4 regions of the Blastomonas sp. AAP25 genome follow, and region 4 is predicted to be linked to each of the others. Evidence: predicted binding sites of a transcription regulator. Region 4 holds the regulator's gene; each other region holds the start of a gene.

Region 1 (5,444 bases), on a different contig from region 4:
CGACCTGCCCGAAGACTGGAGCGTGCAGTCCGCGCTGCTGCGGCTGGCGGTCCAGCGCGGGTACCGGCGGCAGGTCCTGCCCTTCGCACTCGCCGAGGCGGGGCGCATCGCGATTGTCCGCGATAGCGCCGAGGCCGATGCGCTCGCGCTGCAGGAACTGGCTGGATCTTCAGGTGCCATGGGGGCCAGGCTGGTACGGATGGCTCCGGTGCAAGCGCTCGCGCGCCGGGCATGGGCGGCGCGCTGGATCAACCCCGCGCTGCGTGTCTCCGCGCTCGCGCTGCCGCTGGGCGCGATCGGCCTTGCGGTGGCCGACTGGAGCATGACCGCGTTGGCCCTGCTGGTCGCCGGGCGCGCGGCGGGGCATGCGGCCGATCGGCTTTTCGGACGCTTTGCCGCCAGGACGCTGCCTGCTGCCGAGCGGGCGGCGCGCGATCTTGCCTTTGCGATCGCGTTTATCGCGGTCACGGTGCTGACCGTGGCGGCATCGGACCGGCTCGCCGGGCTTTTCGTGTCGCTCATCCTGCCAGCCATGGCCCTGATTCTGGGAAGAATTTCCGGACCGCTTCCGCGTTTGTGGGTGCAGCTGGCGCGGTCACCCAGCCTTGTTGCGGTTGCGGCGTTGCTGGCGATACCCTTTGGCGTGGTGCTGCCCGCGCTGATGCTGTGGAACCTGATTTTGCTGACGCTGATGTGGTGGCAGACTCGCCCCTCGCCGCTTGCGAGCGACCCGGCAAAGCGCCATATCTAACCTTGGGCGAAAGCCCGTTTCGCGCACTTCAACTAACAGCATTTTAACCAGCAATTGCTAGGTCAAGCCGATGAGTACCGACATGGCCCCCGCACGCCCGGTTCCACGGGACGTTGGAGCGTTGCTGCGCCATGCCGAAGAGCAGGCGCGGCTGGCGGGCGCTATTCCGGTGCTGGTACGCCAGCGGCTCGCTCCGGACAGCGCGGCCACCTTGCGCGAGGACGATCTCAGCCTGGCGGGCGGCTTTGCCGATTCGATCGCGCGGCATCTGGTCGAGGCCCTGGCGCCCGATCCCGACGCCGTCGATGCCTCGCTGGTGGCACACGAAGTGGTGCTGGCCGATCCCGCTGCCACCCGGCTGGCCCATGCGCGCGCAATCGAGGCACGGCTGTGCCGCAACGCGCCCATGATTGGGCTTGCGATGGCCGAGCTGCCACCGCGAGTCGAGGCACAGGTCGCCGATACGCAGGACGAACTGGCTGAAGCCGCGATGGCGCTGATCGTCGCGCAAAGCCGCTTTGTCGGCAACGCGCAGGGATTTCGTCTCGATCTGTCCGAGCTTCCGCCCGAGACGGTGAACGCTCTCGTACAGCGCTTGACCGGCTGGATGCAGGATCGGCTGCAAGCCGATCCGCTGGTCTTGCGCGCGCGCGCCGATGCTTTGCTGGGCGGTTTTGACGAACGGAGAGGACGCCCGCACCGGCTGATGCGCTTCTGCCATCTGTTCGCCCTGCCCCGCGCGGGTGACGACTGGTCGCTCGCGGACAATGGCCCTTCGCTCGGCTTTGCCATGCTCGCGCGCGCCAGCGGCCTGCCGTTCGATCATCTGATCGACATGGCACGAGACCCCGATCTTTCGCGGCTTGCTGTCGTGGTGCGTGGTTGCGACGTGCCCGCCGACACCGCCGCAAGGCTTATCGAGGGCATCGCGATGCTGGCATCGTTGCGGCTCGAGGCCGTGCCTTCGGCTGCGGCGCTGGCCGCGATCGGTCCCGATGATGCCGCGCGGCTCATCGCGGGCTGGCGCAACCAGCTGCCGCTGACAACGCCGGCACCGTTGTGGTGAACGCGCAGATCCCATCATTGGACGAGGCGGGCCTCACCACCGTGTGGGTTGCTGCGGAAACCGGGCGGATCGACCGCAACGGAATGCTGCTGCACGCCGATGACCGACTGATGCGGTTGCACCAGCAACTTGGCGGCAGCACGTCGGGCGGCGAGCTCGCAGTGCCCCCGCTGCTGGAATTGGCGCGGCACAGCATGCGGCTGGGCATGCGGTTGTCTCGCCCGGTCAAGGCTGCGGGGTCGTCCGCGCTGATCGACATGTGGTGCGAATGCACACCCGACGCCGAAGGAGTGGCGCTGTTGCTCACCCATTGGCGTGAACACGCACTGCCGGACCGGTCGGATGCGACCGAAGACGGCGCCGATTTCATCGCCGAGCCTGGCGTCGCCTATCTTCAACTCGACCGTCTCGAACGGGTGGTGCGATACTCGCCGCCTGCCGGAGCCGGCACCGACGATGCGAGTTCGGGCCTGCTGCTCAAGCCGGTGACCGCGGTGCTCGAGCCGAGCGACGGCTCTGCATTCGCTCGGGCGGAGCAGATCGATGGCCAGCGCGTCACCCTGGCCGGCGACGAACGCGAATGGATTGCCAGCCTGCGCCCCGCCGGAACTGCGACGGGGTGCGTCATCACGCTGAGGCACGCGCCTCCCCTGCCCGACCCCGCCGCTCCCCCGGAGATGCCGCCGCTGTTCGACGGCGAGCGGATCGGCCAGTTGTTCGGCCGCCAGATCGGCCCGGCGCTGCGGCTGCCGATCGGACGGATCATCGCCAACGCCGAAACCATCGGCGGCAGGCTCGAGGGTCCGTTGCGGGCCGATTACGCGAACTATGCCAGCGACATCGCAGCTGCCGGGCGCCATCTGCTGGCTCTGGTTGACGACCTTGCCGATCTTGAAGCGATCGACGGCGCAGGCTTCAGCGCTGCCAGGGAGCCTGTCGATCTGGCCGATATCGCCCGGCGCGCGGCGGGGCTGCTCGCGCTCAAGGCCGCGGACCGCAAAATCCGCATCGACAAGCCGTCGGAAGATGAAATGCTGCCCGCGACCGGCGAGTTTCGCCGCGTGCTGCAGGTGCTGCTCAACCTGCTCGGCAATGCGATCAACTATGCACCCGATGGATCAATGATATGGCTGAGGCTCGACGACGGCCCCGGCTGGGCCAGCGTCACCGTCGCCGATCAGGGTCCCGGGCTCAGTGCCGAGGACCAGCAACGCCTGTTCAACAAATGGGAACGGCTGGGGCGCAGTGGCGATGGCGGCAGCGGACTCGGCCTGTACATCTCGCGGCGTCTTGCGCTCGCGATGCACGGCGACCTGACGGTCGAAAGCGCGCCGGGTCAGGGCGCGCGTTTCACTTTGCTACTGCCAACAGACTGACCCGCCCCGCACTCTGGGGTGCGGAGCGCGGGCCGGTTATTGCGGCATCGGCGGCGGGGTCTGGGCGCAGCGTTTGCGATTGCCGGCGTTGCACGCGGCAACATCGGCCTCCCACTGCGCATGGATCGCGTCATAGAGCTGCTTGATCTGGGCGTATTCCGCTTCGGCGCGGGCGCGCGATTCCACCGTATTTTCGTACAGCTTCATCTGGCTCTCATAGCTCGAGCGCCGGGCGTCGTATTCGGCCTGGTTGGCGGCGTTCTGCTGAAGCTGAGCGTTGGACATCTCGAGCTGGCGCGCGTTGGCGGCCTCGCGCGCGGCCTGCTCTTCGGGCGAGCTCGGGTTCACGGTGACGGGCGAAGGCTCCATCGATCCGGAATCAGGCGCCTGCTCGGCGGGCGGGCTGGACTGCTGCGCGCTGAGCGGAGCAACCGCCAGGCAGGAGGCCAGCAGCGCCACAGCGGAAGCGGTGCGCGAAATGCGAAGTTTCATGATGGTCATTCCCTCAAACCAAAGTTGATCTCGGTTAACACGGCTACGCAGATGGCGCAAAGCCGTTCCATAACCGGCCCGGCTGCTCTTGCACCGCGGCGCCTTGGGCACCATTTGCGAGCGACGCATCCTCATCCTGACCGCTCGCCGCATTCCCCGGCTTGCAACCAGAACATCAATAGAACATAAGGCACTCCATGCTGACTCATATTTCCGTGCGCGGCGCGCGCGAGCACAATCTCAAGGGCGTGGATATCGATCTGCCGCGCGATCAGTTGATCGTGATCACCGGTCTTTCGGGAAGCGGCAAATCGAGCCTGGCGTTCGACACCATCTATGCCGAGGGCCAGCGTCGATACGTTGAATCGCTGTCGGCCTATGCGCGCCAGTTCCTCGAGATGATGCAGAAGCCCGATGTCGAGCATATCGACGGGCTCTCCCCTGCGATCAGCATCGAGCAGAAGACCACCAGCCGCAACCCGCGTTCGACTGTCGCGACGGTGACAGAGATTTACGATTACATGCGCCTGCTGTGGGCGCGCGTCGGTGTGCCCTATTCGCCCGCCACGGGTCTTCCGATCACCGCGCAGACTGTCAGCATGATGGTCGACCGGGTGATGGCGCTGCCCGAGGGCACGCGCTTCTATCTGCTCGCACCCGTGGTGCGCGGCCGCAAGGGCGAATATCGCAAGGAGCTTGCCGAATGGCAGCGCGCCGGTTTCACCCGCGTGCGCATCGACGGCGAGTTCTACGAGATCGACGAAGCCCCCGCGCTCGACAAGAAGTACAAGCACGACATCGAGGTGGTGGTCGACCGCATGGCCGTTCGGGAAGGCATCGAGACGCGCCTCGCCGACAGCTTCGAAACCGCGCTGAAGCTTGCCGAAGGTCTGGCCTATGTCGATCTGGCGGATGGGACGGTAGCGGAGCCAGGAAGTTCATCCCCCACCCCCAGCCCCTCCACTGAGCCGCAGGCCACCGAAGGTGAACGTGAGGGGGGCAAGAAGGGCATGAAGAACGTCGGCATCCCCGACAACCGGATCATCTTCTCCGAAAAATTCGCCTGTCCAGTGTCTGGCTTCACCATCGAGGCGATCGAGCCTCGGCTGTTCTCGTTTAACGCACCGCAGGGTGCCTGCCCTGCCTGCGACGGTCTGGGCGAGAAGATGTATTTCGATCCCCAACTGGTTGTCCCCAACGAGGATCTGAGCCTGAAGAAGGGCGCGGTGGTGCCTTGGGCGAAGTCGAACCCGCCCTCGCCTTATTACATGCAGGTGCTGGCCAGCCTCGGCCGCGAGTTTGGCTTCTCGCTCGACACGCCGTGGGGCGAACTGCCTGGCGAGGTGAAGCTGATCATCCTGCACGGCACCGGCGGCAAGCCGGTCACGCTGCGCTTCCAGGACGGGCGCAAGAGCTATGAGGTCAAGAAGTCGTTCGAGGGCGTCATCGGCAACCTCAACCGCCGGCTGCTGCAGACCGATAGCGCGTGGATGCGCGAGGAGCTGGGCAAATACCAGACCGCGCAGCCCTGCGAAGTCTGCGATGGCGCGCGGCTCAAGCCAGAGGCGCGTTCGGTCAAGATCGTCGGCGAGGATATCTCGATCTCGACACGGCGTTCGGTGTCCGATGCTCTGGCGTTTTTCGAGACGCTCAACGACAAGCTCGGTCCCCAGCAGCAGCAGATCGCCAAGGCCATCCTCAAGGAGATTATCGAGCGGCTGGGCTTCCTCAACAATGTCGGGCTCGACTACCTCAACCT
Region 2 (5,444 bases), on a different contig from region 4:
TGGCTTGGCGCGCGCTGTCGGCCCATGATCGGCGTGCGTCCGTTGCACAGCAAGGAAAGCCAGATGACCGGCAGCATTCTCGTGATACTGGGATCGGAGCGCATATCCGGCCCGCCCGAACCGCCGCGGCTTGGCGAACGGGTGGCAGCCGCATGCGTGCACAGGCTGGAGGCAAAGGCGGTGCCTGCCACGCTGGTCGATCCGGTCGAGATCGAGCTGCCGCACCCCTTCAAGCCGCATTTCGCTTATCGCCGCGGATCGGCGCCTGAAGTGCTCGACCGGCTTGCCGAGCAGATAGCCGCGGCTGATGGCTATGTGATGGTCAGCCCCGAATACAACCACATGATGAGCCCGGTGCTTGCCGACCTGCTCAACCATTTCGGCAGCTCGCTGTTCTCGTACAAGCCCAGCGCCATCGTCACCTATTCGGCAGGCCAATGGGGCGGGACGCGCGCTGCGGTCAGCATGCGCACCTTCCTGTCCGAGCTGGGCTGCCTGCCGGTCTCGGCGATGATCCATGTGCCGCGCGCGCACGAGGTGTTCGGTGCGGATGGCACCTACCTTGCCGGCGTCGATGCCGCGCGCTGGGACGGCTATCTGGACCGGACGCTCGACCAGCTGGGTTGGTGGGCGGCAGCGGCTGCGCGGCAGCGCGGCGATGGCGGCAAGCGGCCCGGCGCGTTCATGGTCGATCCATCGCAAAGAAATGCGCCCTGACGCCATGGCCGGGCCGGTCGCGCACCCGATGCCGGGCGATGTCAGGTTCACCACCCGCGCCGCGCCGCCTTCACTCGATCATGCGGTGCTCGAGCTGTGGCATCTCGACGATCCGGGGGCACCGCATTGCGGCTTGCCCAAGCCGTATGTCGAGATCGTGGTCAGCCTGCGCGGGATCCACTGGTGGCGCGCGGCGCCGGGCATGCCCGAGCATCGCTATGCCACCGCCTGGGTGACCCCGGTGCAGGACGGCCCGCGATGTGCCCGCGCCGAAGGTCGGCGCGAGCTCGTGGGCGCACGGCTGCAGCCCTGGGCGGCCAAGGCCTGGCTTGGTACGCTGCCCCCCGGCAATGGCACCCCGCCCCCCAGGCTATCGGCGCTGCTCGGCCGCGAGGCAGGTCTGTTGCGCGATTCGCTCAAGGCTGCGGACAGCCTGGACGCGCTGTTCGAACGCTTTGCTGCGTGGCTCGAGGTACGGCTGCCCGACCGCGATGCGATCACCCTGCCCGCCCCTTGCCGCGACACCGACCGCGCGATGGATCTCGCCAGAGCGGTCGAAGCGACGCCGCGGCACTATCGCAGGCTGTTTTCGGGCCGTACCGATCTGGCGCTCAAACGCTGGCTGCTGCTCCACCGGATCGACGCGGTGCTGCGCGATCCCAGGCTCGCCGACCCACGCTTCTCGCTCGCGGTGCTGGCGTGCGAGCATGGCTTTGCCGATCAGGCGCATCTCACGCGCGAAATGAAGCGGTTCACCGGAGCCACCCCCGGCCAGTTGCGGCACCGCGCCGCGCATTATCCGCCGCACATGCTGATGCCGCGATGACCCCTTTATTCAATCCTGCGCTTTCGCCCGCTGCTAATCGAGGCATCGAAAGGAGCTTGGCATGAGCATGGGACGGAAAATTTTGGCGGTGGTGCTGGGGACGGTCACTGCAGGGCTCGCGATTGCGGGGGTGGAGATGCTCGCGCATGGCCGCATCACCGGCGACGCATTGTTCGCTGCAGTGGCGGCGGGTTACGGGCTGGGCGCTTTCGGCGGCAGCCTGGTGGCGTTCCGGCTCTCAGGGGCGCGCTGGACAGCGGTCGCGGTGACGGGGATCCTCGCGCTGCTCGCCATCGGCAACCTGTTCGCGCTGCCGCACCCGATGTGGTTCGTACCGGTCGCCGCGGTGACGCTGGCGGCGGGCCATGCCGCAGCGATTGCGGTATCGCGTCGGTCTGGCGGACAGGCCTTGTCCTGACTGGGTCCCGGCCTATGATCGCGCATCAGGCACGGAGACGAACATGACGCTGAAAGACACGCTGGTTCCCACCTACATCCAGATGCTCGGGGCGCTCTCCGCGTGGCTGGACAAGGCATCGGATCAGCTGCCCGCCGACAGGGCCGCAGCGATCATGCGCGCGCGACTCGCGCCGGACATGTTCCCGCTGTTCACCCAGATCTGCTTTTCGTGCGTCCAGGCGCAGGAGGGCATCTTTCGCCTGCGGCATGAGGAAATGCCCGCCTCGGTCGGCGCGCTGCTGGCGGACGGGCGCAACGCCGACACGACCACGCCGACGATCGCCGATGCCCGGGCCCGAATCGCCGAGACGCTGCGGATCGTCGAGGCAGCCGCTGCGGACGCGCCCGATCTGTCGCCCGATGCGCCGCTGGCGCACACCTTGCCCAACGGCATGGTGTTCGATCTCACCGCCGCGCAATACATCCGCGACTGGGCGCTGCCGCAGCTCTATTTCCATGTGATGGCCGCCTATGCCATCCTGCGGGCCGAGGGCGTGGGCATCGGAAAGGCGGATTTCGTCGCGCACATGTTCCCCTTCCTGCGTCCAGGGACGATGCCGAAACCCGGCTGACCCTTGCGGCAACCGGACACAAGGCGAGTGCGTACGGAGCGATGATGACGCCAGGCTGGCGTCATCGACGAGTCCTTTTCGCGGGCTATCACCGCGATCAGCAAGGGAGAACGATGATGGCCTATGTTTCCGCAGCCGATGGCACGCAGATTTTCTACAAGGACTGGGGACCGCGCGATGCCCAGCCGATCGTGTTCCACCATGGCTGGCCGCTGTCGTCCGACGACTGGGACACGCAGATGCTGTTCTTCCTCGATCAGGGATTCCGCGTCGTCGCGCACGACCGGCGCGGCCATGGCCGGTCACAGCAGGTGAGCGAGGGGCATGACATGGACCATTATGCCAGTGATGCCGCAGCCGTCACCGCGCATCTCGACCTAAAGAATGCGGTGCACATCGGCCACTCGACCGGCGGCGGCGAAGCTGCGCGTTATGTCGCTCAGCACGGCATCCCGCAGGGCCGCGTCGCCAAGGCCGTGCTGGTCGCGGCGGTGCCGCCGATCATGATCAAGACCGAGCGCTACCCCGGCGGACTCGACATGGAGGTGTTCGACGGCTTTCGCAGCGGCCTCGCCGCCAACCGCGCCGCCTTCTTCCGCGATGTCGCCTCCGGACCGTTCTATGGCTTCAACCGCGAGGATTCTCAGCCCGATGAGGCTGTGGTCGAAAACTGGTGGCGGCAGGGCATGATGGGAAGCGCCAAGGCGCATTACGATGGCATCAAGGCCTTTTCCGAAACCGACCAGACCGACGACCTGAAGGCGATGACCGTCCCTACCCTGGTGCTGCACGGCGATGACGATCAGGTGGTGCCTTACAAGAACGCCGCGCTGCTGCAGGCCGATCTGCTCCCCGATGCCACGCTGAAAATCTATGAAGGCCTTTCCCACGGGATGCTGACGGTCAACGCCGACACGCTCAACGCCGATATTCTCGCCTTCATCCGATCCTGATCCCAAAGGTCACGCGCCCAGTACGCAGAAAACGCGACGGACCGGGCGCGGAGCACCGCCAAGCCCCTGTTCTTTCTTTGTTCTTGCCCCTATATCGGTGGCATGAGCGAAAAACCGATTCTGCAAAAATTGGGCGTGCTGGCCGACGCCGCCAAATACGACGCTTCCTGCGCCTCGTCGGGAACGATCAAGCGCGACTCAACCGGCACCAAGGGGATCGGATCGACCGGCGGGATGGGGATCTGCCACAGCTATGCACCTGACGGCCGCTGCATCTCGCTGCTCAAGATCCTGCTCACCAATTTCTGCATTTATGACTGCCGCTTCTGCATCAACCGCGCGTCGAGCAACGTGCCGCGCGCGCGGTTCAATCCGGAAGAGGTCGTGCGGCTGACGCTCGATTTCTACAAGCGCAACTATATCGAGGGGCTGTTCCTCTCTTCCGGCATCATCCGTTCGGAAGATTACACGATGGAGCAATTGGTCGAGGTCGCGCGGCTGCTGCGCGAGGAGCACCGTTTCGGGGGTTATATTCACCTGAAGACCATCGCCGGCGCCTCGCCCGAACTGATCGCGCGCGCAGGCCTCTATGCCGACCGCCTCTCGACCAATGTCGAACTGCCCACCGAAGCAGGGCTCAAGAGCTTCGCGCCAGAAAAGACCTCGGCGACGATCCGCAAGACGATGGCAGGCGTGCGCGTCGGGTTAGACGATGCGGCAGAAGCTGCGCGCGGGCGGCTGCTCAAGAAAGCCAAGCCACCGCGCTTTGCCCCGGCGGGCCAATCGACCCAGATGATCGTCGGCGCGGATGGGGCCAAGGATGACGACATCCTGCAATCGGCAACCAGCCTCTATTCGGGGTACAAATTGCGCCGGGTCTATTATTCTGCCTACAGCCCGATCCCCGATGCGAGCAGCGACCTGCCCCCCGTGCGTCCGCCGCTGATCCGCGAGCACCGGCTGTACCAGGCCGACTGGCTGCTGCGCTTCTACGGCTTTTCGCGCGGCGAGATCATGGAAGGCGCAGACGGGGGCATGCTCGACCTGACGATCGATCCCAAGCTCGCCTGGGCGCTGCAGCGGCGCGAGGCGTTTCCGGTCGACATCAACCGCGCGCCGCGCGAGATGCTGCTTCGCGTGCCGGGCCTCGGCACCAAGGCGGTCGAGCGGATCATCGCCGCCCGGCGGCTGGGTGCGGTGCGGCTGGGCGATCTGGCCAAGCTCACCGCCTCGGTGAAGAAGGTGCTGCCGTTCATCACCACCCCCGACTGGCGCCCCGGCGGGTTGACCGACAGCGAAAACTTGCGCGCACGCTTCGCCCCGCCGCCCGAGCAGATGAGCCTCGCACTCTGAAACCACGAACGATGCGCGAGATCGTCCTCAACACCCCCGGAGACTTTGCCGAATGGCGCGATGCCGCGCGCGCGCTGCTCGCCGCCGAGGTGCCGCCCGAGCAAGTCGTCTGGCGGCAGGCGGGCGAGAGCGCCTCGCTGTTTTCCGACGACGCACCGCTGGTGCCCCGGCGCACGGTTGCCCTGCCCCGCGCGCTGGTGACCACGCTCGACCGCGTGATCTGCCATCGCGACGCGAACGTGCCGACGCGGCTCTACACCATCGTCTGGCGCGCCTTGGGCGACCGGCGGCTGCTCGAACGGCGCACCGACAACGACGTCGACTGGCTGGCCAAGTCCGACAAGGCGATCCGCCGCGACCTGCACAAGATGCACGCGTTCGTCCGCTTCCGCAGGCTGGGCGGCGAGGATGCCGAACGCGAATCCTTCGTCGCCTGGTTCGAGCCCGAACACCGGATCGTGCGGCTGGCGGCACCTTTCTTCCGCAAGCGCTTCTACGGCATGGACTGGGCGATCCTGACGCCCGACGCGCGCGCGATCTGGCAGGACGAGACGCTCAGTTTCG
Region 3 (5,444 bases), on a different contig from region 4:
TCCCCGCCTCAAGGCAGAGGGATATTTCGTTCACGACACCTTCCGGATCGGGAAGAACGTCGCTGTTCCAGAGCCGGATGACCCGATAGCCCTGCGCTTCGATAAAGCGCGTCCGGGCGGCATCATATTCGGTCTGTAGATCGTGCTGGCCGCCATCCACTTCAATCACCAGCTTTGCGCGGAAGCTGAGGAAATCGGCGTAGTACGGCCCGATCGGTACCTGTCTGCGAAACCGCGCAGCCGGGAAATTCTCGCGCAGGGCCAACCAAAGCGCGCGCTCTGCATCGGTGGCATCGCGGCGCAGCTGGCGGGCGCGGGAGACGGTGCCGGAAGGTTGGCGGTGATAGGTGCGCATGATTGCTCCCTTGTCGCCCTCACCCTTCCGCCGCTGCGCGGCTCCCTCCCTCTCCCAGTGGGAGAGGGATTGTCTCACTGACACGCCAGGCATTCGTCGTAGTCCGTCGTCTCGCCCAGTTCGAACTTAGGCGCTTCAATGGTGTTGTCGGCCTCGACGCCGCCGGCAAAGCCTGCGCGCTGGACGCTCTTCGAGCGCAGGTAATAGAGCGACTTGATGCCCAGTTCCCAAGCGCGGAAGTGCAGCATCAAGAGGTCCCATTTGTCGACGTCGGCGGGGATGAACAGGTTCAGCGACTGCGCCTGATCGATATAGGGCGTGCGGTCGGCGGCCAGTTCGAGCAGCCAGCGCTGGTCGATCTCAAAGCTGGTCTTGAAGGCGTCCTTTTCTTCCGCGCTCAGGAAGTCGAGATGCTGGACCGAGCCGCCCTTTTCCAGGATCGTGTTCCACACATTGGTCGAATCCTTCGACTTTTCCTTGAGCAGCTTTTCCAGATACGGGTTCTTGACCACGAAGCTGCCCGAGAGCGTCTTGTGGGTATAGATGTTTGCCGGGATCGGCTCGATGCACGCCGAGGTGCCGCCGCAGATGATCGAGATCGACGCGGTCGGCGCGATCGCCATCTTGCAGCTGAACCGCTCCATCACGCCCTGGTCGGCAGCATCGGGGCAGGGGCCGCGTTCGTGCGCCAGCATCATCGAAGCTTCCGAAGCCTTGGCCGCGATGTGCTTGAAGATCTTCATGTTCCACGATTTGGCGAGCGCGGATTCAAAGCCCAGGCCGCGCGCCTGGAGGAACGAGTGGAAGCCCATCACGCCCATGCCGACCGAACGCTCGCGCATCGCGCTGTAGCGGGCGCGCGCCATTTCGGGCGGAGCGCGATCGATATAGTCCTGCAGCACATTGTCGAGGAAGCGCATCACGTCCTCGATGAAGAGCTTGTCGTCGTGCCACTGGTCCCAGGTCTCGATGTTGAGCGACGACAGGCAGCACACCGCGGTGCGGTCGTTGCCCAGATGATCGCGGCCGGTGGGCAAGGTGATCTCGCTGCACAGGTTCGAGGTCGACACCTTGAGGCCGAGCTCGCGATGGTGCGCGGGCATCATCCGGTTCACGGTATCGTTGAACACGATGTACGGCTCGCCGGTGGCCAGGCGTGTCTCGACCAGCTTCTGGAACAGAGCGCGGGCGTTCACCGTGTTGCGCACGCTGCCATCCTTGGGGCTGACAAGATCGAAGTCCGCGCCATCGCGCACCGCTTCCATGAACTTGTCGGTCAAGAGCACGCCGTGGTGGAGGTTCAATGCCTTGCGGTTGAAGTCGCCGGATGCCTTGCGGATTTCGAGGAACTCCTCGATCTCGGGGTGCGAGACGTCGAGATAGCACGCTGCCGAACCGCGCCGCAGCGAGCCCTGGCTGATCGCCAGCGTCAGCGAATCCATCACGCGGACGAACGGAATGATGCCTGAGGTCTTGCCGTTGAGGCCGACCGGTTCGCCGATGCCGCGGACATTGCCCCAATAGGTGCCGATGCCGCCGCCGCGCGAGGCGAGCCAGACATTCTCGTTCCAGGTGTTGACGATGCCTTCGAGGCTGTCGTCGACGCTGTTGAGATAACAGCTGATCGGCAGGCCGCGACCCGTGCCGCCGTTCGACAGCACCGGGGTTGCGGGCATGAACCACAGCTTGGAGATATAATCGTACAGCCGCTGCGCGTGTTCCTGATCGTCGGCATAAGCATCGGCCACGCGCGCGAACAGGTCCTGATAGTTTTCGCCGGGAAGCAGATAGCGGTCTTCCAGCGTTTCCTTGCCGAAATCGGTGAGCAGCGCATCGCGGCTGGTATCGGTGACAATGGTAAACCGGCGGGCTTCGACGGTCTTGCTGTCGCGCACGTCGGCGGGCAGCGCTGCGGCAGCCTGAGTCGCGGCCATCGCGATCAACGCCATTTCGGCAGCGCTGGATTCGCCTGCCGCCAGCGCGCCGGTCGGCGCTGCTGCAGCGGTTGCGGTTCCTGCCTTTTCGGCTGCTTCCAGTACATCTGATTCACCCATATCGCCTGCGTTGCCTTTGCCCGTATCTCTGAAATCCATGACGCCCCCATAATCTGTTGTGCGGCACTTTGTTCCGCTAATGTTCGACTCGGGGCGCAAGCGTCCCGTATAGCATCTTGTCGGGATCAGCGGGGGAAAACTTATCCCCAACAGAAGGCCGAAACAGGGTCAAAAACCCTTGACGCGAAGGCGCTTGTCTGCCCCCGCGATGCTTCTGTGTCCACTGCTATTGGTATGCCCCAGCTGCGTACCCCACTACCTATAGTGCCTCATCCTGAATCCCGCGCAAGAGGGTAAATGGTTAATTTGCATAACGGTTCGTCGTATCTGGGATTCGTTTCGTCGATGGCGGGACGGGCTACGGACAGTGCGACGCGCGCTCCAAAGCCGCGCCAAAAAAGTGCAAGGGGGCAATTGAGGCTTCCCCACAATTTCCTCTCCACAGGCTTGTGCACGCCAAATTTTGCGGGATGGAAAACCGAAGCGGGAGAATCGCCTGGCGATCGCCATCGCACATTCCCTTGGGGCCCACCTTGCGATAGCATCGTCTGCACAATAGAGACGGTCGCACTTCATCCGACAGCGCCACAGCCGCGCCGCCAGTATCCGGGGGAATGCCAATGACCGTTACCATCCGCGCAGCCGATCTGATCGAGAGCGTTGCCGACGCGCTGCAGTTCATCAGCTATTACCACCCGATGGATTACATCCGCGCGCTGGGCGAGGCATATGAGGCCGAGCAGTCGCCCGCGGCCAAGGATGCGATCGCGCAGATCCTCACCAACAGCCGGATGTGCGCCGAGGGGCATCGCCCGATCTGCCAGGACACCGGCATCGTGAATGTGTTCGTCAAATGGGGCATGGACTGCCGCATGGACGAGACATCGAAGTCGCTGCAGGAGATCGTCGACGAGGGCGTGCGCCGCGCCTATCTGCACCCCGAAAACAAGCTGCGCGCGTCGGTACTGGCCGACCCCGCCTTCACCCGCCGCAACACCAAGGACAATACTCCCTGTGTTTTGCACGTCGAAATGGTGCCGGGGCATCATGTCCATGTCGATGTCGCGGCCAAGGGCGGCGGCAGCGAGAACAAGTCGAAGTTCAAGATGATGAACCCCAGCGACAACATCGTCGACTGGGTGCTCGAGATGATCCCGCAGATGGGCGCCGGCTGGTGCCCGCCGGGCATGCTGGGCATCGGCATCGGCGGCACCGCGGAGCACGCGGTGCTGCTCGCCAAGAAGGCGCTGATGGACCCGATCGACATGGGCCCGTTGAAGGCACGCGGGCCCAAGACCGACGTGGAGGCGATGCGCATCGAGATCTTCGACAAGGTCAACGCGCTGGGCATCGGCGCGCAGGGGCTGGGCGGGCTTTCGACCATCCTCGACGTCAAGATCATGGATGCGCCGTGCCATGCCGCTGGCAAGCCGGTGGCGATGATCCCCAACTGCGCCGCGACTCGTCACGCGCACTTCTCGCTGGACGGATCGGGGCCTGCCTATCTCGAAGCGCCCAAGCTTGCCGAATGGCCCGACGTCAACTGGACGCCGGACAAGGCTGCGATCCGCGTCGATCTCGATAACCTGACGCCAGACGTGGTGCAGAGCTGGAAGCAGGGCGACCGGTTGCTGCTCAACGGCAAGATGCTCACCGGGCGCGATGCCGCGCACAAGCGCATCCAGGACATGCTCAGCAAGGGCGAGCAGCTGCCGGTCGAGTTCCGTGGCCGCGTGATCTATTATGTCGGCCCGGTCGATCCGGTGGGCGAGGAAATCGTCGGCCCCGCAGGGCCCACCACCGCCACGCGGATGGACAAGTTCACCCGGATGATGCTCGAACAGGGCCTGCTCGCGATGGTCGGCAAGGCCGAACGCGGACCCGCAGCGGTCGAGGCGATCCGTGACCACAAGAGCGCCTATCTGATGGCGGTCGGCGGCGCGGCGTATCTGGTCGCGCGCGCAATCAAGGGCTCGGAGGTCGTGGGCTTCCACGATCTGGGGATGGAGGCGATCTACGAGTTCGAGGTCAGCGACTTCCCGGTGACCGTCGCGGTGGATAGCGAAGGCAACAATGTCCACCAGCTCGCGCCGCTCGTGTGGAAAGAGCGGATCACGAAGGAAGGGCTGTTGCAGGGGGCGTGAGAGCGAAGGGGGTGGAGATCGCGCAATCGCGAGTGACGCCCCACCTCCGCTCAGCCTGAGCCTGTCGAAGGCCCCGCACTGCCTTCCGAGACTGAAAACCCGTCACCCTGAACTTGTTTCAGGGCCCATTTCTCCCCACGCGGCTTCGGTCCTTGGGGCGCGATGGGTCCTGAAACAAGTTCAGGATGACGGTGGAGTGTGGGGCAAGCTTTGGCGCGTACCTCCGACACACTCAGGCTGAACGGGCTTATTGGATGCCCGCCGCAGCCCTCGCTTCAGTACCCACCCACCGGCACGCAATTCACGCCAGGCGTCACTGGCACGATCGGCGTCATCGGCACCGGGCCGCCGGTGCCCGGGTTGACGAACGGAAGTTCGCCATCCGGATATTGCGTCCGTCCGCGCAGCGCGTCGATTTCTGCCTGGCGCCGCTTCAAATAGAAATCGCGCGCGTCGACATAGGGGTCGTTGCTGTAGGTGCGCAGCGCATTCAGTTGTTCGTCGATCTGGATCCGGCCCTGCAACGCGCTCAGCGTGGCGGCGGGCAGGGTGAAATAAGGGTCGTTGAATGGCGCGCCCGCCACCGAGGGCAGCAACATCCCGTCGATCGCGCCGCCCACCAGATCGCGCACCGTGGTCGGGCCGATCAGCGGAAGGAACAGATAGGCGCCCGGCTTGACGCCGTAATAGCCAAGCGTGTTGGCAAAGCCGTTGCGGCGGTAGGGCAGCTTGAAGGGATCGCGCTTGGCGACATCGAACAGCCCGCCGATGCCCAGCGTGGTATTCAGCGCGAACCGTCCGACGGTTTCTGCCGCCTTGCCGGGCTTGAGCTGGAGCATGAAGTTGAGCGCCACGATCGGCTCGGTGAGATTGCGCAGGAAATTGCGCAGC
Region 4 (5,444 bases):
CTGCGGCGCTGCGCCGCCTGCTGCAGGGCGAAACCGGAGCCTACCGCGATGCGGTGCTGTTCAACGCAGCCGCCGCGCTGCTGATCGCGGGCGAGGTCGACACGCTGGCCGACGGCGCCGAAGAGGCGGCTGAAGCGATCGACAAGGGGCTGGCCAACGCCCTGCTCGACTGCTGGATTGATTTTACGAAAGCCGCGGCATGAACAAGCTGGAAGAAATCTGCTCGGTCAAGCGAATCGAGGTCGAACGCCGCAAGGGCCTTGCCTCGCTGGCCGAGATGGAGCGCCGCGCGGCCGACGCGACAGCGCCGCGTGGCTTTGCCAGGGCACTGGTGGAAAAGTCGCAAGACGGTTTCGGCCTGATCGCCGAGATCAAGCGTGCCAGCCCATCCAAGGGCCTGATCCGCGCCGATTTCGACCCGGCAGCGCATGCCGCGGCCTATCAGGCGGGCGGCGCTGCCTGCCTGTCGGTGCTCACCGATGTGCCGTATTTCGAAGGGCATGACGATTTCCTGCTCGCCGCGCGTGCCGCCTGCGACCTGCCCTGCCTGCGCAAGGACTTCATGGTCGATGTCTGGCAGGTCGCCGAAAGCCGCGCGCTGGGCGCTGATGCGGTGCTGATCATCGTTGCCGCATTGGACGACGCGACGATGGCGGATATCGAGACCGCCGCGCTCGACCTTGGCATGGACGTGCTGGTCGAGGTGCACGACGAGAACGAGCTGGAACGCGCCCTCAGGCTGCGCTCGCCGCTCATCGGGGTCAACAACCGCGACCTGCGCAGCTTCGAGACCGATATCGCCAACACCGAGCGGCTGGTGAAGCTGATCCCCGAAGGTTACATCCCCGTATCGGAAAGCGGCATCTACACGCACGAGGATTGCGTGCGGCTGAGCCAGCATGGCGTGCGCAGCTTTCTGGTCGGGGAATCGCTGATGCGGCAGGACGATATCACCCGCGCAACGCGGCTGCTGCTCACCGGATCGGCGGACTGATGGCCGACCTCACCCATCTCGACGCCAGCGGAGCGGCGCACATGGTGGACGTCTCCGCCAAGGCCGACACCGTGCGCGAGGCGGTGGCCGAAGGCATCATCAGCATGGCGCCCGAGGTGATCGCCGCGATCCGCGCGGGCGACATCAAGAAGGGCGACGTGCTGGGCACCGCGCGCATCGCTGGCATCATGGCGGCCAAGCAGACCAGCAGCCTGATTCCGCTGTGCCACCCGCTGCCGATCAGCAGCGTGTCGGTAGAGTTCGAATATACGGGCGCCGGCGTCCGCGTGGAAACCCGCGTGCGCACTTCGGGCAAGACCGGGGTGGAGATGGAGGCGTTGACTGCCGCCGGCATCGCGCTGCTCACCATCTACGACATGGCCAAGGCGCTGGACAAGGGCATGGTTATCGGCCCCGTCCGTCTGCTCGCCAAGAGCGGCGGCAAATCGGGCGACTGGATCGCGCCCTGATGGCGGGCGGCCTGATCGCGCTGGCCGAGGCACAGAAGCGGCTGCTCGCGCTCGCCACCACAAAGCCTGCCAACTCGGTCGGATTGCTCGAGGCGAACGGCCATATCCTCGCCGAACCACTGGTTGCCTGGCGCAGCCAGCCGGCAGCCGACCTGTCCGCGATGGATGGCTATGCCGTGCGCGCCGTCGACCTGCCCGGCCCATGGACGGTCATCGGCGAAAGCGCCGCCGGGCGGCCTTTCGATGGCGCGATGGGCGCAGGCGAAGCGATACGCATCTCCACCGGCGCGATCGTCCCTGCCGATGCCGATGCGGTGGTGGTGCAGGAAGACACTGGCATCGATGGCGCCACGCTGATCCTGACCGGCGACGGACCCGCGCGACCCGGTGCACACATTCGCCGCGCGGGGCATGATTTTGCCGAAGGTGCGCTGCTCGCTGCGGCGGGCCCGCGGGTAGACGCTCGGCTGATCGCGCTGGCTGCGATGGCTGGGCACGGCACGCTCAGCGTTCACGCGCCGGTGCGTGTGACGATCCTGAGCACCGGCGACGAGCTGGTCGCGCCCGGCACTCCGCTGCCCAGCCCCGCGCACATCCCGGCCAGCAACGGCATCATGCTCTCGGCCATGCTGCAGGGGCTTCCGGTGGACATCACCATGCCGCCGCTGCTGCCCGACCGGCTCGATATCATCGCAGCGGCGCTCGCCGACCACCGCGACGCCGATATCATCGTCACCACCGGCGGCGCCTCGGTAGGCGACCACGACCTCATCCAGCCCGCACTGCTCCAGAGCGGCGGAACGCTCGATTTCTGGCGGATCGCGATGCGCCCGGGCAAGCCGGTGATGGTCGGGCGGATGGGCGATGCCATCGTGCTGGGCCTGCCGGGCAATCCGGTGTCGTCCTATGTCACCGCGCTGCTGCTGCTGCTTCCGCTGGTCAGGACCTTCGCCGGATATCAGCACGTTCTGCCTGATATCTCGCAAGCCAGGGCCGGCACCACCTTCCCCGCAAATGGCACCCGCCAGGACTTCATGCGCGCGCAGATCGATGGCGGGCGGCTGTTCCCGGTATCGAGCCAGGACAGCGGCGCGCTGTCCTCCTTGCATGCCGCCGATGCGCTGGTCGTTCGCGCCGTGCACCAGCCTGAAGCCGCGCCCGGCGACCTGCTCGACTATATTGCGCTTCGCTCCGGGGCGTAACACAAGGTCTTGACCTGACCGGCTTTGTTTCGTAATTGTTCCGTATTCGTTCGGCCGCCGACCCACCGGCGCAGAAAGGAACATTCAGCATGCTGACCCGCAAACAACACGATCTGATCCGCTTCATCCAGGTACGGCTGGAGGAAGACGGCATTTCCCCCTCGTTCGAGGAGATGAAGGAAGCGCTGGATCTCAAGTCGAAGTCGGGTGTCCACCGGCTGGTCAGTGCGCTGGAGGAACGCGGTTTCATCCGCCGTCTGCCCAACCGTGCGCGCGCGCTCGAAATCCTCAAGCTGCCCGAAGCGAGCGTCAAGCCGCGCGCCAAGGAACTGGCCGCGGCCGCCGCTGCCAAGACCGATGCGGCCAAGAGCAACATCGTCAGCATGGATGCGGTGCGCAAGGCGCAGCCGCCGGTCGCTGCCAACAACAATGTGCTGGAAATTCCTCTGCATGGCCGGATCGCTGCGGGCGCACCGATCGAAGCATTCGAGGGCACCGAAATCCTTCCCGTGCCCGCCGCGCTGCTGGGCAGCGGCGAGCATTATGCGCTCGAGGTGTCGGGCGATTCGATGATCGAGGCAGGGATTCTCGATGGCGATTTCGCGCTGATCCTGCGCACGGAATCGGCGCGCGATGGCGAGATCGTGGTGGCGCTGGTCCGCGGCGAAGAAGCAACGCTCAAATATCTGCGCCGCGAAAACGGCCGCATCCGGCTCGATCCGGCCAATGCCTCCTATGATCCGCAATATTATGCGCCGCACGAAGTGCAGGTGCAGGGCAAGCTTGCAGGCCTGCTTCGCCGCTATCACTGACCAGCCTCGCCGATCCGATGCCGCATGGCACGGATCGGCGGGATGCCGGCCTCGCTGAGCACTGCACGGCACCCGCGCCACCTTGGAGGTTGACCGGGCCAGCACCGGGCTGTCCCGTTTTCGCTACAGTCCCAGGTGCAAGAAATCGCTTTTCATTTGGAAGACGGCTGTTCAAGCTGCCCGAGTCTGCGATCGAGAACCGGGGGGCCCCTATGATCAAAGCTGCAGTGGCACTGGCGAGCGGTATCGGTCTGTTTCTGGGGGCACCAGCCCATGCCGCACCCGATCGCACGAGGCTGGACGCCCTGATCACGCAGTTCGAGGCCGCCGATGCCAACAGCGATGTCGAGGGTTATCGCAAGATCGCCGACCAGACCCTCGCCGAGGCACGGCGGCTCTATCCTGCCGGCCATCCCGAGATCGCCGCACGCGCGCTGTACGTCGCCCAGGCGCTGGCTGCTTCGGGCGAGATGGATCCGGCCAAAGCCGAGGTCGACAGGATCATCCCCGTGCTTGCGGGCGCGCAGGGATACAAGGCGGACTGGCGCAATGCGCTCAGCCTGCGCGCCTATATCCTCAACTTCAAGGGCGATCATGCCGGTGCGCTGGCGATCAACGAACAGCTCGCCGCCGAATATGCCAGCGATCCGTCAAGCCAGGGCATTCGCGACCATGCCGTAACGCTGTCGAACCTGGCAGCGTCGTATCTCGAACATGGCCGTCTCGATGACGCGCTCGCGCGCAACGCCGAGGCGATCCGCATTGGCCTCGCGCTGGATCCCGTCCCGCAGGACGTCGCCATCTGGAGCGCCAACCGGGTCGTCTATTTCTATTCCGCCGGGCGCACCGAAGACGCCATCGTCACCGCGCAGGAAGGCATCGCGCAAGCAGGCGGCGCCCTCGGCACCGATCACCCGGCGATGGCCAACCTCTACGCCAATCTCGGCGCGATCCTCATGCGGATCAACCGTCCGCACGATGCCATGGCGCCGATTCGGCAGGCCTATGAACTGATCGAAAAGGCCAATGGCGGCCCCAACCAGAACAGTGCGACGATGCGGACGCAGTTCGCCCAGGCGCTGGTGCGGGCCGGGCAGCACAAGGATGCCCTCGCCTTTCTCGATTATGCCACGCCGATCATCGATGCCCAATTGGGCGCGCAGAGCGACCGGTCGCTGGTGGCCCGCGATACGCGGCTGGTTGCGCTGATCGCGCTCGGCCAGGGTGCGCAGGCCGAAGCGCTGGCCAGGGAGCTGCTGGCGGTGCGCGATGCGCGGCTGCCCGATGGCCACAGGGACCGCGCCAATACGCGCGATAATCTCGCCAAGGCCGCCTTCGCGATCGAGAATTGGGCAACCGCGCGCGATGCAGCCGCGCAGGCCGTGGACTTGCGCAGCAAGGCGCTCTCCCCCGACCATCCAGATCTCCTGCTGTCTCGGGCATTTCTGCTGCGCGTGGAGGACCGCGGCGACTTGCGCCCGGCAACCGAGCTCGTCGCCGAGGCGCGCCAGGTTTTCGAGGCGCTGGCCTTGAACGCGCAGCTTGCCCGCGGGTCCGCCCAGGCAGAACGCCAGCGGCCCGCTTATGGCTGGCTGGCGGAGGTGTTCGCGCGGCGCGGTGCGGCAGACGATGCTTTCCGCGCCCAGCAATGGGCGGCGCGCACCGCGCTCGACGACACGCTGGCGATCGCGGCGAGCGAGCTCTCCGCCAAGGCAGACCCCCAGCTTGCCAGCCTGCTGGTGCGGCGCCGCGAACTGGTGGCGGCGCGCCAGGGGCTGGAGGCACGGATCGATGCCAATGGCGCGCGCCCAGATCCGAAGTTTGATCTGGCGGGCGTTTCGAACGATCTGGCCGGAAACCGCAGCGAGATCGCTGCACTCGATGCCGGACTGACCCCCGAGCAGCGCAACAGCCTGATGTTTGCCCCCGCAAGCGTGAAGGACATTCAGGCGACCGGCGCGCGGGG

The links. The regulator LexA, encoded in region 4, represses DNA repair genes until DNA is damaged. The targets are predictions, from matches to a motif close to GTTCCNCNCTTGTTCT.
Region 1: a site for LexA is predicted at 3,855-3,870, ahead of uvrA (excinuclease ABC subunit UvrA). Genes of this name have one in related genera too.
Region 2: a site for LexA is predicted at 3,596-3,611, ahead of IP68_RS09600 (putative DNA modification/repair radical SAM protein). Genes of this name have one in related genera too.
Region 3: a site for LexA is predicted at 2,480-2,495, ahead of IP68_RS06395 (ribonucleoside-diphosphate reductase subunit alpha). Genes of this name have one in related genera too.

What each region holds. Positions count from the first base shown of each region.
Region 1 is NZ_LJHP01000037.1:37,766-43,209, reverse strand. Features, by position in the region: gene IP68_RS18050 (hypothetical protein) at 1-751, shown strand, start outside; gene IP68_RS18045 (hypothetical protein) at 822-1,817, shown strand; gene IP68_RS18040 (sensor histidine kinase KdpD) at 1,814-3,193, shown strand; gene IP68_RS18035 (hypothetical protein) at 3,230-3,685, opposite strand; gene uvrA (excinuclease ABC subunit UvrA) at 3,883-5,444, shown strand, end outside.
Region 2 is NZ_LJHP01000008.1:276,777-282,220, forward strand. Features, by position in the region: gene IP68_RS09575 (NADPH-dependent FMN reductase) at 64-717, shown strand; gene IP68_RS09580 (AraC family transcriptional regulator) at 722-1,543, shown strand; gene IP68_RS09585 (hypothetical protein) at 1,611-1,961, shown strand; gene IP68_RS09590 (DUF1993 family protein) at 2,005-2,574, shown strand; gene IP68_RS09595 (alpha/beta fold hydrolase) at 2,691-3,527, shown strand; gene IP68_RS09600 (putative DNA modification/repair radical SAM protein) at 3,630-4,880, shown strand; gene IP68_RS09605 (UdgX family uracil-DNA binding protein) at 4,892-5,444, shown strand, end outside.
Region 3 is NZ_LJHP01000005.1:356,673-362,116, forward strand. Features, by position in the region: gene IP68_RS06390 (endonuclease domain-containing protein) at 1-355, opposite strand, end outside; gene IP68_RS06395 (ribonucleoside-diphosphate reductase subunit alpha) at 430-2,448, opposite strand; gene IP68_RS06400 (fumarate hydratase) at 3,030-4,553, shown strand; gene IP68_RS06405 (VacJ family lipoprotein) at 4,829-5,444, opposite strand, start outside.
Region 4 is NZ_LJHP01000001.1:277,201-282,644, forward strand. Features, by position in the region: gene trpD (anthranilate phosphoribosyltransferase) at 1-203, shown strand, start outside; gene trpC (indole-3-glycerol phosphate synthase TrpC) at 200-994, shown strand; gene moaC (cyclic pyranopterin monophosphate synthase MoaC) at 994-1,464, shown strand; gene IP68_RS01355 (molybdopterin molybdotransferase MoeA) at 1,464-2,666, shown strand; gene lexA (transcriptional repressor LexA) at 2,756-3,478, shown strand; gene IP68_RS01365 (CHAT domain-containing protein) at 3,691-5,444, shown strand, end outside.